DNA from 2 places in the Arthrobacter sp. WCS2018Hpa-7 genome. Region 1 is predicted to be linked to the other one. Evidence: predicted binding sites of a transcription regulator. Region 1 holds the regulator's gene; the other holds the start of a gene.
What was found. The regulator HrcA, encoded in region 1, represses chaperone genes, less so after heat shock. The targets are predictions, from matches to a motif close to TTNGCACTCGNNNNNNNCGAGTGCNAA.
Positions count from the first base shown of each region.

Region 2: a site for HrcA is predicted at 1,907-1,933, ahead of RQH14_RS18040 (Hsp20/alpha crystallin family protein). Genes of this name have one in related genera too.

Region 1 covers NZ_JAVTJB010000006.1:57,006-63,070, forward strand. Annotated here, with positions in the region: gene RQH14_RS08860 (GerMN domain-containing protein) at 137-1,009, shown strand; gene RQH14_RS08865 (16S rRNA (uracil(1498)-N(3))-methyltransferase) at 1,043-1,807, opposite strand; gene dnaJ (molecular chaperone DnaJ) at 1,810-2,937, opposite strand; gene hrcA (heat-inducible transcriptional repressor HrcA) at 2,988-3,995, opposite strand; gene RQH14_RS08880 (DUF3097 domain-containing protein) at 4,173-5,024, shown strand; gene RQH14_RS08885 (DUF4870 domain-containing protein) at 5,146-5,559, shown strand; gene hemW (radical SAM family heme chaperone HemW) at 5,591-6,065, opposite strand, start outside.
Region 2 covers NZ_JAVTJB010000019.1:65,702-71,766, reverse strand. Annotated here, with positions in the region: gene RQH14_RS18055 (VOC family protein) at 1-313, opposite strand, end outside; gene RQH14_RS18050 (hypothetical protein) at 472-849, opposite strand; gene RQH14_RS18045 (J domain-containing protein) at 846-1,256, opposite strand; gene RQH14_RS18040 (Hsp20/alpha crystallin family protein) at 1,480-1,902, opposite strand; gene RQH14_RS18035 (MerR family transcriptional regulator) at 2,045-2,488, shown strand; gene RQH14_RS18030 (pentapeptide repeat-containing protein) at 2,600-4,108, opposite strand; gene RQH14_RS18025 (FG-GAP-like repeat-containing protein) at 4,214-6,065, opposite strand, start outside.

The DNA.
Region 1 (6,065 bases):
GGAAACTGAACCCCGCACGCCAGCCAACAAATGGCTGCCAAACCATGCAGGGCAGGACAGGAAAACCATCAAGAAAACAGCCAGCAACGTTCATGGCGCGAACAAGCGGACCAAGTCCGCTGTTGCCGTGCCTGCGATGCTCGCTGTCCTCCTCCTGACCGGTTGCATCGCCAACGGCGGTGGCACCCAGGCCACCTCCACTCCGCCGCCGCTGACCGTCCAGGAAGCCCCGGCCAGCAACGCCCCGCTCGAAACCACCCAGGCCTCCACCAAGATCCCGGTCTACTGGATTGGACGGAGCAAGGAAGAGGTCTACCTCTACCGCGAGTTCAGGGATATCTCCGGCGACGGAAATCCTGTGACCACAGCGCTGAGGATCATGATGGCGGAAAAGCCGTTGGATCATGACTTCTTCACACCTTGGCAGGAACCCGCCAGCCTGGCCACCTCCATTTCGGGCAAAAACGTCATCACAGTCGATATTTCCCGCGATGCTTTCAACTCGAACCTGGACGCCGGCATGGCGCAGCGGGCAGTGCAGCAACTCGTCTACACGGCGACCGCCGCAGCCTCGTCCTCAGGGCTCATCAATTCAGGCCAGCAGATCCAAGTAGTCATCCTGGTCGATGGCCACAAGGACTATATGGCGTTCGGGCAAGTGCAGCTGGGGGAACCAATGACGCGCGACGCTTCCCTGGTTGCCCCGCTCTGGATCATCGATCCGCAGGAAGACACCACCCTGCCCACCGGACTGGTCAAGTTCAACGGTCGAAGCACTGACAGCTCCAAGCCCATCGCCTGGCAGGTCCTGCAGGACAACGGCAAGGGCGAAAAGGCCAGCCTTCTCACGGGCCAAACGCAAGCCACCGGCGAACCCGGGCAGTATGGCCTGTTCACCTTTGGCGCCACGTTGAAAGCCGGCCAGTACGAGGTACGCGTCTCCCAAGTAGACAACGCGGGCAACGCCATCGCGACCAGCACCGACACCCGCCTGTTCAGGGTCGGGTAGCTGCCCGGGGCCGGATGCGGCCCAAGGCCGCTCCTACCAGCGTCCCAGGATGTCGCTGGCAAGAACGACGGCGGCCGGTCCCGCCGTCGAGGACCTCAAGACATGGTGCCCCAAGAGTGCCGTTACGGCGCCGGCATCACTAAGCCGCGTTACTTCGCGGGGTGAGATCCCGCCTTCGGGGCCCACAATCAGCAGCACCTCGCGGGGAGCGCTGGCGTTGGTTGCCGCCAACTCCTCAAGGACGGTCCGCAAGGGATTCTTCGCGTCTTCATGCAGGATGATGGCAAGGTCAGCCTGGGCAACAGCGTTCGCCAAGGACCCAGTGTCCACCATGGACCTCACCTCAGGAATCCACGCCCGCCGGGCCTGCTTGGCGGCAGCGGTGACCACGGACTCCCACTTGGCGTGGGCCTTTGCGGCGCGATCGCCCTTCCATCGAACAATGGAACGCTCCGACTGCCACGGAAGCACAGCATCAATTCCGAGTTCCGTGGCTGTCTCGATGGCAAGTTCGTCACGGTCGCCCTTGGCCAGGGCCTGGACCAGCACCAAGCGGACGTCCGGCAGGTCTTCAAAGACAACGTCGGAGGCAGTGACAATCAGGCCCGCGGGCCCGGCCTCGGCGACCGTGCCGGTCAACCGCGCGCCGGCCCCATCGGCTATGTCGACTGGCTCTCCCACCACAAGTCGCTTGACCGTAACCGCGTGCCGCGCTTCCGGACCTTCCAGCACGAAGGTACCGCCGGCGCCGACATCGCCAAGGCTGCCGGCCGAGGTGAAGAAAACGGGGTTGCTCACCGCTACAGGTTACCGAGCTTGTCCCGAAGCTTGGCGAACATCCCGCCGCTGGCCACGAGCTTTCCTTCGGTGAACTGCTCCCCGCGAAGCTTGGCGAGCTGCTGCAACAATTCTTCCTGCGCCGGATCCAGCTTGCTCGGCGTTTCAACGTGGAGGTGTACCTTGAGGTCGCCGCGGCCGTAACCACGCAGGTGCGTGACACCCAGGCCCCGGAGGGTGATGATCTCGCCTGACTGGGTTCCGGCCTTCACGTCAATGTCCTGTGCGCCGTCGAAGGTATCCAGCTGCAACTCCGTACCCAGCGCCGCGGCCGTCATGGGCACGCTGAGGGTGGCGTGGAGGTCGTCGCCTTCGCGTATGAACATGGAATCGTTGTTGACACGGATCTCCACGTAGAGGTCGCCGGACGGGCCGCCTGCGGGCCCTGCTTCACCCTGGCCGGACAACTGGATGCGAGTACCGGTGGCAACACCGGCAGGAACCTTGATGGTCAGCGAACGGCGGCTGCGGATGCGGCCTTGGCCGTTGCACTCATTGCAGGGGTCCTTGATGACCGTGCCGAAGCCCTCACAGGAACCGCAAGGGGCGGCAGTCATAACTTGGCCGAGGATGGAGCGGACAGCCCGCTGGACCTGGCCACTGCCACCACAGATGTCACAACGTTCCGGATGGGTGCCCGGGCGGCAGCAGCTGCCGTCACAGGTGGGGCAGGTCACGGCCGTGTCCACTTCAAGCTTCTTGTTGACACCGAAAACGGCGTCCTTAAGGTCGATGCGGACGCTGATGAGTGCGTCCTGGCCGCGTCGCACACGGGAGGCCGGCCCACCATGACCGCCGCCACCACCAAAGAACGTATCGAAAATGTCCTGGAACGCGAAGCCCTGGCCGGAATATCCGCCACCAAACCCGTTGTCCGTTCCATTCTCGTTGCCGGTGGCATCGTAGACGCGGCGCTTCTGGGGATCGGACAGGACCTCATAAGCATGGGTCACGGCCTTGAACTGTTCCGCGACATCCTCACCTGGGTTTACGTCCGGGTGGAGTTTCCGCGCCAACTTGCGGTACGCCTTTTTGATCTCTTCCCCGGTGGCTTCCGGCGAGACTCCCAAAACGTCATAGTGGCTGCTCAAAGTCGGTATCTCTTCCTTGTTGTACTGCGGATGTTTCTTCGGGACGGCCTTCAGCCGCCAAGAATGCGTGAAAGGTAACGGGCCACGGCCCGGACTGCGGCCATGGTCGTTGGATAATCCATGCGGGTTGGCCCCAGAATCCCCACCTTGGCGCCGGAGCCGTACCCGGTGGCGACAACGGAAGCTTCTGCCAATCCGTCGTAGGGATTTTCCCGGCCGATACTCACGGTGACGCCACGGGGGTCATCCCCCATGTCTGATAACAACCGGAGCATGACAACTTGTTCCTCAAGAGCTTCCAGCACCGGGCCAATGCTCAAGGGGAAGTCCACGTTGGACCTGGCGAGGTTGGCCGTACCGGCCATGAGGATGCGTTCTTCGCGGCTGTTGTCACTCAGGGCCTGCAGCCCGTTGGCCAATGTGTGGGCCAGTCCCCGAAGCTCCGGCGGGCACAGGGCAATCACCGATGGAAGCACCTGCGGCAACAGGGCCAGTTGTGTCCCTGCGATGCTGCCCAGGAAGCGGGATCTCAGTCGCATCAAAGCGTCGTCGCCCACGTCCGAACCAGCATCGATGACCTTCTGGCCGACGCTGCCGGTATCGGCAATCAGCACCACCAAAACCTGTTGTGGCGCCAACAGGACGAACTCAACGTGCCGTACCAGAGCGCGGTTCGAGTGTGGATACTGCACGACGGCGACCTGGTTGGTCAGTTGCGACAGGAGCCTTACGGTGCGCTCCAGGATGTCGTCGACATCATCAGGGCCTTCAAGCAACGAATGGATGGCCCGCCGCTCGGCGGCCGAAAGGGGCTTGACCTGGGAGATGCGATCGACGAACAGGCGATAGCCCTTGTCGGTGGGAATACGACCGGCACTGGTGTGCGGCGCTGCAATGAGGCCTTCTTCTTCCAAAACGGCCATGTCGTTACGGATGGTGGCGCTTGAAACACCGAGATGGTGCCGTTCAACAAGGGCCTTCGATCCAACAGGCTCCCGAGAATGCACGTAATCTTCAACGATGGCACGCAGCACTTCCAACTTGCGCGGCTCACTCATTGCTCCACCTCCTGACGACTGCCGTGGTCTCTGGGACCGGGTCCACTTAGCACTCAACATGCCCAAGTGCTAACCAGTCTAGTATGAGCCACCCCGTTGCTAGCATTGAACTTTCCCGTCCCAACCCAGCGCAAATCAGCACTGCACTATACAACCCAGCACAAAGGTAGGAACTCCTTGGCTTTCGACACGTGGGGTCCGCAGGATCTGTCAGCTCCGGCCAAACGGCAACTGCCGGAGGTTGCCGTCCAACGCGGGATGGTCCTCGAAGACGTCCAGTCAGGCTGGGTGGGCGAAGTCACCCGGGTCGAGAAAACCGGCGGCATGCACATTGTGTCCCTTGAGGACAGACGGGGGAAGACGAAGTCGTTCCAACTCGGATTTGGCTTCCTGCTCGAGGGGCAGCCCATCCGGTTGATGCCCCCGGCCCCACGGCAACCGACGCCGGCCGTTCAGGCGGGGCGCACGGCATCAGGTTCGGTGAAGGTTCAAGGACAACGCGCCCAGGTGGCCAAAGCCAGCCGCATTTGGGTGGAAGGAAAACACGACGCCGAACTCGTCGAGAAAGTCTGGGGCGACGATCTCCGCGTCGAGGGCATTGTGGTGGAGCCCCTGCACGGAGTCGATGACCTCAAGTCGGTAATATCCGCCTTCAACCCCGGTCCCGGCCGGCGCCTCGGCATCCTGGTGGACCACCTCGTGGCCGGCTCCAAAGAGTCCCGCATCGCAGCTGATGCCATGACTGTGCCTGGAGCCGCGGGAAATGTCCTGATCGTCGGACACCCCTATATCGATGTCTGGCAGGCCATCAGGCCCAAAGTCCTGGGAATTGAGGCTTGGCCGTCCGTGCCCCGCGGCACCGACTGGAAGACCGGGATTCTCACCGCCTTCGGGTGGCCCCACGAGACCGCGGAGGACATAGGACTGGGCTGGCAACGGCTTCTCGGAGCGGTTCGCAGCTACGCCGACCTCGAAGCTTCGCTGCTGGGCCGCGTGGAGGAAGTCATCGATTTCCTCACAGTTCCCTGACCATTGCCCTCAAAGCAGCAGCAACTGACGTGTCATCGTGGCGCTTGTCCCGGGAAGCCTGCCTGGGCCGGTATTCTGGGACAGCAACACCGCACCATCTTTACAGCAAAGGGAACACACCGTGGCAGAGAACGCTCCTGAAGAACCGGGCAGCGCCGCAGGCCAGCCCCAGTACCATGGCGCGCCTGCAAATGCGCTGCCACTGACCGCCAGCGAGGACAGGCAGTGGGCTACCTTGGCACACTTTGGCGGCATTCTGGGATGCCTGCCATCACTCCTGATCTACTTGATCTTCCGTGACCGCGGACCTTTCACGGCACAGGAATCCAAGGAAGCACTGAACTTTACGCTGCCTCCCACCATCGCTGCGGTTCTGGCCAACATCCTGGTTCTGCTGCCGGTAGTAGGCAACGTCTTTGCCGTGATCGCCACTGGCATCTGGGTAGCACTGACATGCTTCTCCGTCTCGGCCGGAATCCGCGTCAACCACGGCCAGCCGCACCGCTACAAGCTCAACCTGCGCTGGATCAAGTAAACCTCCCCCCGCTTTTCAAGCGGACGTGTGGTTAGTCGGGGAGAATCCTCCGGACTACGGCGTCAGCCAGCAGCCGGCCCTTCAGCGTAAGGATCAGCCGGCCTTTGAACGCCTGCGCAGGATCAACCAGTTGGTCGGCGATCAGCCCTGCCATTGCATGGCGGCCAACCGCGTCCAAAGCATCCACTTCAAGGCCTGTACCGAGCCGTGCTTCCAGCATGATGCGCTCGACTTCCCGGGTTTCGGCGTCCAGGGTTTCCCGGCCCGCCGCCGGTGAGCTTCCTGCGCCCAACCGTCCTGCGTACGCTGTGGGGTGCTTGACGTTCCACCACCGGACACCTCCTACGTGGGAGTGCGCACCGGGGCCGACGCCCCACCAGTCATCGCCCCGCCAGTAGGCCAGATTGTGCCGGCACGCTTGATCGGATGTCCGGGACCAGTTGCTGACCTCGTACCAGTTCAAACCAGCTTCGGAGATCAACGAATCGGCCAATTCGTATTTGGCC
Region 2 (6,065 bases), on a different contig from region 1:
CCGAAACCGCGGTGGCACCCGCGGCGAGGGCGGCGTGGAAGGCGGCATCGGCGTCGTGCGTGTAAAGGCGAAGGTACGACGGCGTGACGGGCCAGTGCGGTCGGCTGTCGAAAGCGAGGACTACTGAATCGCCGATCCGGGTCTCCGCATGCCCGATTGTCCCGTCCTCGCCGACAACGCGGTCGATCTCCTCCGCGCCGAACGCCGCTGTGAGGAACTCGAACAATGCGTTTGTGTCGCGGGTGATGAGCCAAGGACTGACGCTGGAATAGCCGGTAGGGACTGTGCTGATGCTCGGGCTTGTCGCGGTCATGACTGTGTCCTCTTCGTCGGGAGTTCAGTACTTTCAGGCTACGACTCATTGAGGTCAGGAACCGTCCGGAATTGTGACTCCATCCGCGCCGAGAGGCGACGTCTCGGCACTTTGAGGCGTTCTTACTGCCGAGAGCTGACCCCTCAAGTGCGCGCCCGCTAAAGCTGGGGCCCGTAGATGAACTCCTTGGCGTGGTTGACGGCCTTCTTGAAGGCGTCGTTCCTGAGCGTCATCTGCTCCCCTCTGGCCCCTGCGCTGGGTTCCAAGAACGTTGTGGGGCCGGGCCGAAGCATCCAGATGTCTCCAGCTGGCGGGAGGTAAAACACGCCGAAGGAGCGATGCTCGGGGTCGTCAGTCCAGATGGGCACCACGGCAACCGCAGCGCCGGTGTCCGGGTTGATCCACTGGGCTCGGGGCATCGGTTGTTCGTGGACCTCGGGGTCCAGGAATGGCGCCGTTCCCCTCCCCCAGCGTTTCTCGAACCGTTCGTAGAACGCGGGAATGATGTGGCCGTCGTAGGGACGCCAGGCACTCATGAATGGCTCCTTGGTGTTCTGGGGATTCGCGACGAAGGTTCCCAACGGGTTGGACTAAACGACAACGGCGGCTGCACCCGGTCCCCCTCGGCAGACGCAGCCGAAGGGGCACGTTCGCTCCGGTGAACCCTTACCTTCACCGGCGTTCCGGGCACCCGGACGGGTATGCCCGAGCGCGCACGATCGTAAGCCGCCCGCTTCCCTGGGTCCGAAAAAACGACGTACGCCTGCATGATGGTGTGCAGTTCCTGGAGGTCGGCCGCGGAGGTGGTGTCACCGTCGTCGACCTTTTGGCGTGTGTCCGGGTGGTGGGTCCGAAGCAGCGTGCGGTAGGCGCGCGTGATCTCGCGGGTCGTCGCGTCCGGCGAGACGTGGAGAGTGGCGTAGTGGTCAGGTTGGGTGCTCACTGCTGGTTCCGGTTTCTGCTGCGGATTTGGAGATGGCCCCCGGCTGAACCGGGGGCCATCACTCGGGAGACGACGTCGGGGGCCGCTTTTATGTGCGCTAATAAACGCTGTGACGTGGCGCGAAGCCTGCGCCCAACTATCCGCTGCGGCCGCTTCCGTCGTTCCCGGTCCGGCGTCCGCTGGTCAGCCACCCCCGGGTGAGCCTTCCAGCGGACGGACGGGATCAGGCGTTGATTTCCTGCCTCTGCCCATTGGAGGTGATTTCGATGCGGCGTGGCTTGGCCTTCTCGGCGACGGGAATCCGGAGAGTCAGGACACCGGCGTCGTAGTGGGCCTGGATGCCATCGGTATCGAGGGTGTCGCCCAGGATGAGTTGCCGGCTGAAGACGCCCTGGGGGCGTTCGGCGGCGATCATCTCGGTGTTCTCGCCCGCGGGCGACTTGCGCTCGGCCTTGACCGTGAGGACGTTCCGTTCAACATCCAGATCCACGGTCTCCGGATCTACCCCTGGCAAGTCGAAGGCTACAACGAATTGTCCGTCCTCCTGCCATGCATCCATCGGCATTCCGGCCGGGCGTGCTGTTGTGCCAAAAACCTGTTGGGCGAGCCTGTCGAATTCGCGGAACGGGTCAGTGCGCATCAGCATGTGGTTCTCACTCCTTTGATCTTGATGCTGATTCTGTTGTTCGTACCAGCCCATCCGATCTGTGGTGGCTGGTATAGATTTTTTATAACACCAGTGAAAGAGTGGAGGCAAGTAATTTTTCGGGAGATTTTGGAGGGCTTTGATGGCAGCCTCGGATGGCACGACTGCCGCTGAAGAGTACGACGGCGGCCTGGCTGCTTCCGCGGCGGACGGCACCTATGAACGTGGCCGGGACGCTCGCGGAGTCTATGCAATCTCGGTGGCGGCGGAACTCGTTGGCACGGGACAACAGAACATCAGGCAGTACGAGCGCAAAGGGCTGGTAACCCCGGAAAGGACCGACGGCGGCACCCGGCGCTTCAGCGAGGACGACCTCATGACGCTTCGCAGGATCGGGGTGCTCCTGGATGAGGGGCTGAACCTGGCCGGCGTGAAGCTGGTGCTCGAGTTGGAGGCGGAGAACCGGGGGCTGACGGAGGACAACCGGGGGCTTGCTGACGACAACCGGGAGTTGCGGGCTGACAACAAGGGGCTGCGGAAGGATTTGAAGCGGGCGCGCGGTGGGGAAACCATCAACATTATGTAGCCAGGCAACTCCTTGCACCGGGCATCATAACAGGGGGGGAGACTGAGCAGGGTCGATGAAGTCTAAGCCTTGCGCTTGGGTCCTTTCGGAAGCTCCACCCATCCAACAGGGTCACGTCAGATGCTCGACCGGCGCGATCCCAGGCCGATCCGCGTGATTAACCTCGCAAATGACGCGGTATCCTGCTTTCACCCGAGAAAACTGCTTCCAAACTGTTAGACCGTCGACGTCCGGACATGCGGAAAACTCTTCAACAAAAGTTACGTGAAGCCAACTCGCGATGGGGATTTCAGTAAGGTCGCTAGAGGCCGCTCCGCCGAGCCTATTATCCCTCAGATGCGGTCGTTGCTTGAAGTGGGCGTACGAAAACAGCATGCCAGCGAGAAAAGACGTACCGCCAAATCGAACCTCCTTGCAGAATTCTGCGGCCCGAAACCATGCATGACCCTCAAAAATAGCCCTCGAAAACCAAGCGCGACCAACGAAGAGGCATCCATCGAATTGTGCATTCATAGCAAAGTGCGCTTTTCGCATGTTCGTCGTGCCACCAAATACAGACTGATTGAAATCAATCTTTTTCAAAAAATGACATTCTGAAAAGTCAACACTTTCTAGGTAGCATCTGGATAAATCGAAAGACATTCGCGACCAAGAGTTTGGATCATCAAGCGGACGTCGAGTGCCGCGAGCAATCGAGGAAAGTATTGCCCGGCGCACTTCCAACTCCTCCCCACGGGAACTAGTGGCGTAAAGGTGAGCAGTCTTTGCTCGAGACTCCCTGTAAGGATCTATAACATGGGGAAACCTAAGGGGAGTCTGTTCGGGACGTGGAAGCATTTCTCTAGGCACTTGTGGAGGTGAGGGGATTTCCTCGTGCACACCTTTAGCGTTGGCTTCTCTGCACTGCATGGGAGTTCTAAGGTACGCGCAAAGTAAATCAACACATTGCTGCCGGTTCTCAGACCATTCATCCGCTAGAGCGGCCAAGGCATAAACTCCACCAATTCTCGTGGCTGACCGCTCCGACCCTAACATTTCCGCAGCTTGAGAAAATCGTTCACTGAAATGCTCGGCTGTCTTGAGTTTAGCTTCACGGTGTTCGATGGCCAGCCTTTCATCGGCTTGCACGTGCCCTCTATATCGAAGAACTGTGAAGGCAATGAAGAGAACACCACCAAATAGCCCTGCCGCTATGGTGATCGCTGGAATTCGCGGAACCACTGATGACGCATCATTGCCCATGGGCGCAATATTTTCCACGGTATAAAATTCCGTTTGATGAAATGCGAAAGCATAAAATACCAAGAAAAGTGTGGAACATCCGGAAGCCACTAATATCATCAGTTGAAGCGTCCCGAAACGCCGCCGACCATTATAATGCGCTGTATCGGAAGTAGAAATTGACCATACCAGTACGGCAATCGTAAGGAGCGCCGTCAGCAGTATTGCCCCACCAATCGGTGAGCCATAAACTTGCGCGGTATTATTGATTGGAACCTCCTGTAGTCGCAGCACCTGTCGCCGCCTATAACCATACAAATCATCGCTTGTAGGGGCCATCTGGCGCGGGCTCTTGAGCATCGCATTCCACCCACGTCCAGTCGTGAGTTTATGACTCATTACATGAAATACTGTGCCGCAACGGACAAGCTACACGCCACCCCGCTTGTGGGCTATGAATAACTTTCACCAGGCAGGGAAGCGTCGATGCTGAATTGTCTCGCCCTAGAAGATCGCTGTCATTCCGCCCCAGCCTTGGCCGATCGTCAACGAGAGAGGCCACGCTGGTCCTCCGCTGCCCGCGAAGAGCACCAGTTCTCCGGCCGAGCCGCGGGCAAGGATGTCAGCCTTGCCGTCGCCGTTGAAGTCGCCCGGAGCAACGATCGTGTTCATGACATTCCAGCCCTGCCCGATCTGCCGCTGCGACAGCCATCCGCCGTACCCGTTGCCCGGGTAAAGCCACAGAATGCCAGCACCGTCGCGGGCCGCGACGTCCGCTGTTCCGTCGCCATTGAAGTCGCCGACGCCATTGATCCCGGACATACCAGCCCAGCCGGTCCCTATCTGCGTCCTGGTTAACCATCCGCCGGCGCCGTTGCCGGGGTAAAGCCACAAAGCCCCCGCAGCGTCGCGGGCCGTGACGTCGACTTTGCCGTCACCGTTGAAGTCGCTGGCAGCAGTCAGCGCAGTCATGCCCGACCATCCCGAACCAGCCTGAACTCGGTTCAACCACCCGCCGGAGCCATTACCCGGGTACAGCCAAAGGGCACCAGCACTATCGCGTGCCAACACGTCTGCGTTGCCGTCGCCGTTGAAGTCACCGGGAGCGATCAACGCCGTCATGCCGTTCCATCCTGAGCCCACCTGCAACGTCGGCAACCAACTGCCGGCCCCATCTCCTGGGTAGAGCCAAAGTGCGCCTGCTGCATCCCGGGCCAGCACATCCGTCTTTCGGTCTCCGTTGAAGTCGTTCTTGACCGGGGCAGGAACCGTTGCGTCGATGACCGTCACAGTGTTGCTGCCCTTGTTGGCGATGTAGGCTTTTCGGCCGTCCAAGTCGAAGGCGACGGCTACGGGGTTACTGCCGGTCCGGACCGTGGTGGTGGCGTTGGCGTGATCGATGATAGTCGCTCCCCCTGCCAGGTTGGGACTGTACACCTTGCCTTGATATCTGTCCCCCGCCATGATTCCCGACCCACCGCTTGTACCAACCTCTGCAATCCTCTTCCTGGTCTCCACGTCGAAGACCAGCACAGAACCACCTTGGCTGCCGTTGGAAGACGCGACGTAGACCCGGCTGTTGCCATCCGTATAAACATCTCCAAGCTTCTTGAATGTCTCAAAGACCGTAGTTGGAGTATTTGAATACCAGTCGATAGTGACTACTGCAGAGCCATTTTTTCCAACGGTTGTGGCATAGGTGTCGCCGTGGAAGCGATTTGATGCCACCCCCTGCACTGGCGCCCCGAGATCAACTGTGGTTTTGGCATTGGTTGCTCCGTCTATCACGGTCACGGAGTTACCGTTAGCGACATATACCTTCCTGGTATTTGTATCGACGGACATATCCCGGGGCGGTGCCGGTAGAGTCAGAGTCGTGGGGGAATCACCGCCGCTGAGGACGGTAATTCCCGTCTTGAACGCTACATAAACTTTGCCGTTCGCATTGTTGGCCAGAATCTGGCCCGGGTTCACCCCGGTGGGGTAGGTTCGCACTATCTGGTTGGTCTCGCCGTTGATGAGAGCTACAAACCCAGGTTTACCCTCGCCGGTGGAAACGCTCACGTAAGCCCATGCTTGATGAATTGCCACGTCCTGAGGCACGCCGCCCACATCCAGCGTGATGACATTCCGCGTCACCGGGTTGATGATCGACAAGCCCGAGTCTGTGGCAACATACACCTTATCGGCGTGGTGCTCGCCAACAGCCACCGCGTGCGGGGCAGCCCCCACGGGCACGTCAGCGATAACAACATCAGCCTCAGCCGGCGACCCCACCAGCAACGAAACGGCTAGCGCACCGATGACGGCGAGCGTCGCCGTCGTCCGCTTTCGACCCAACTTTTTCAATCTGGAC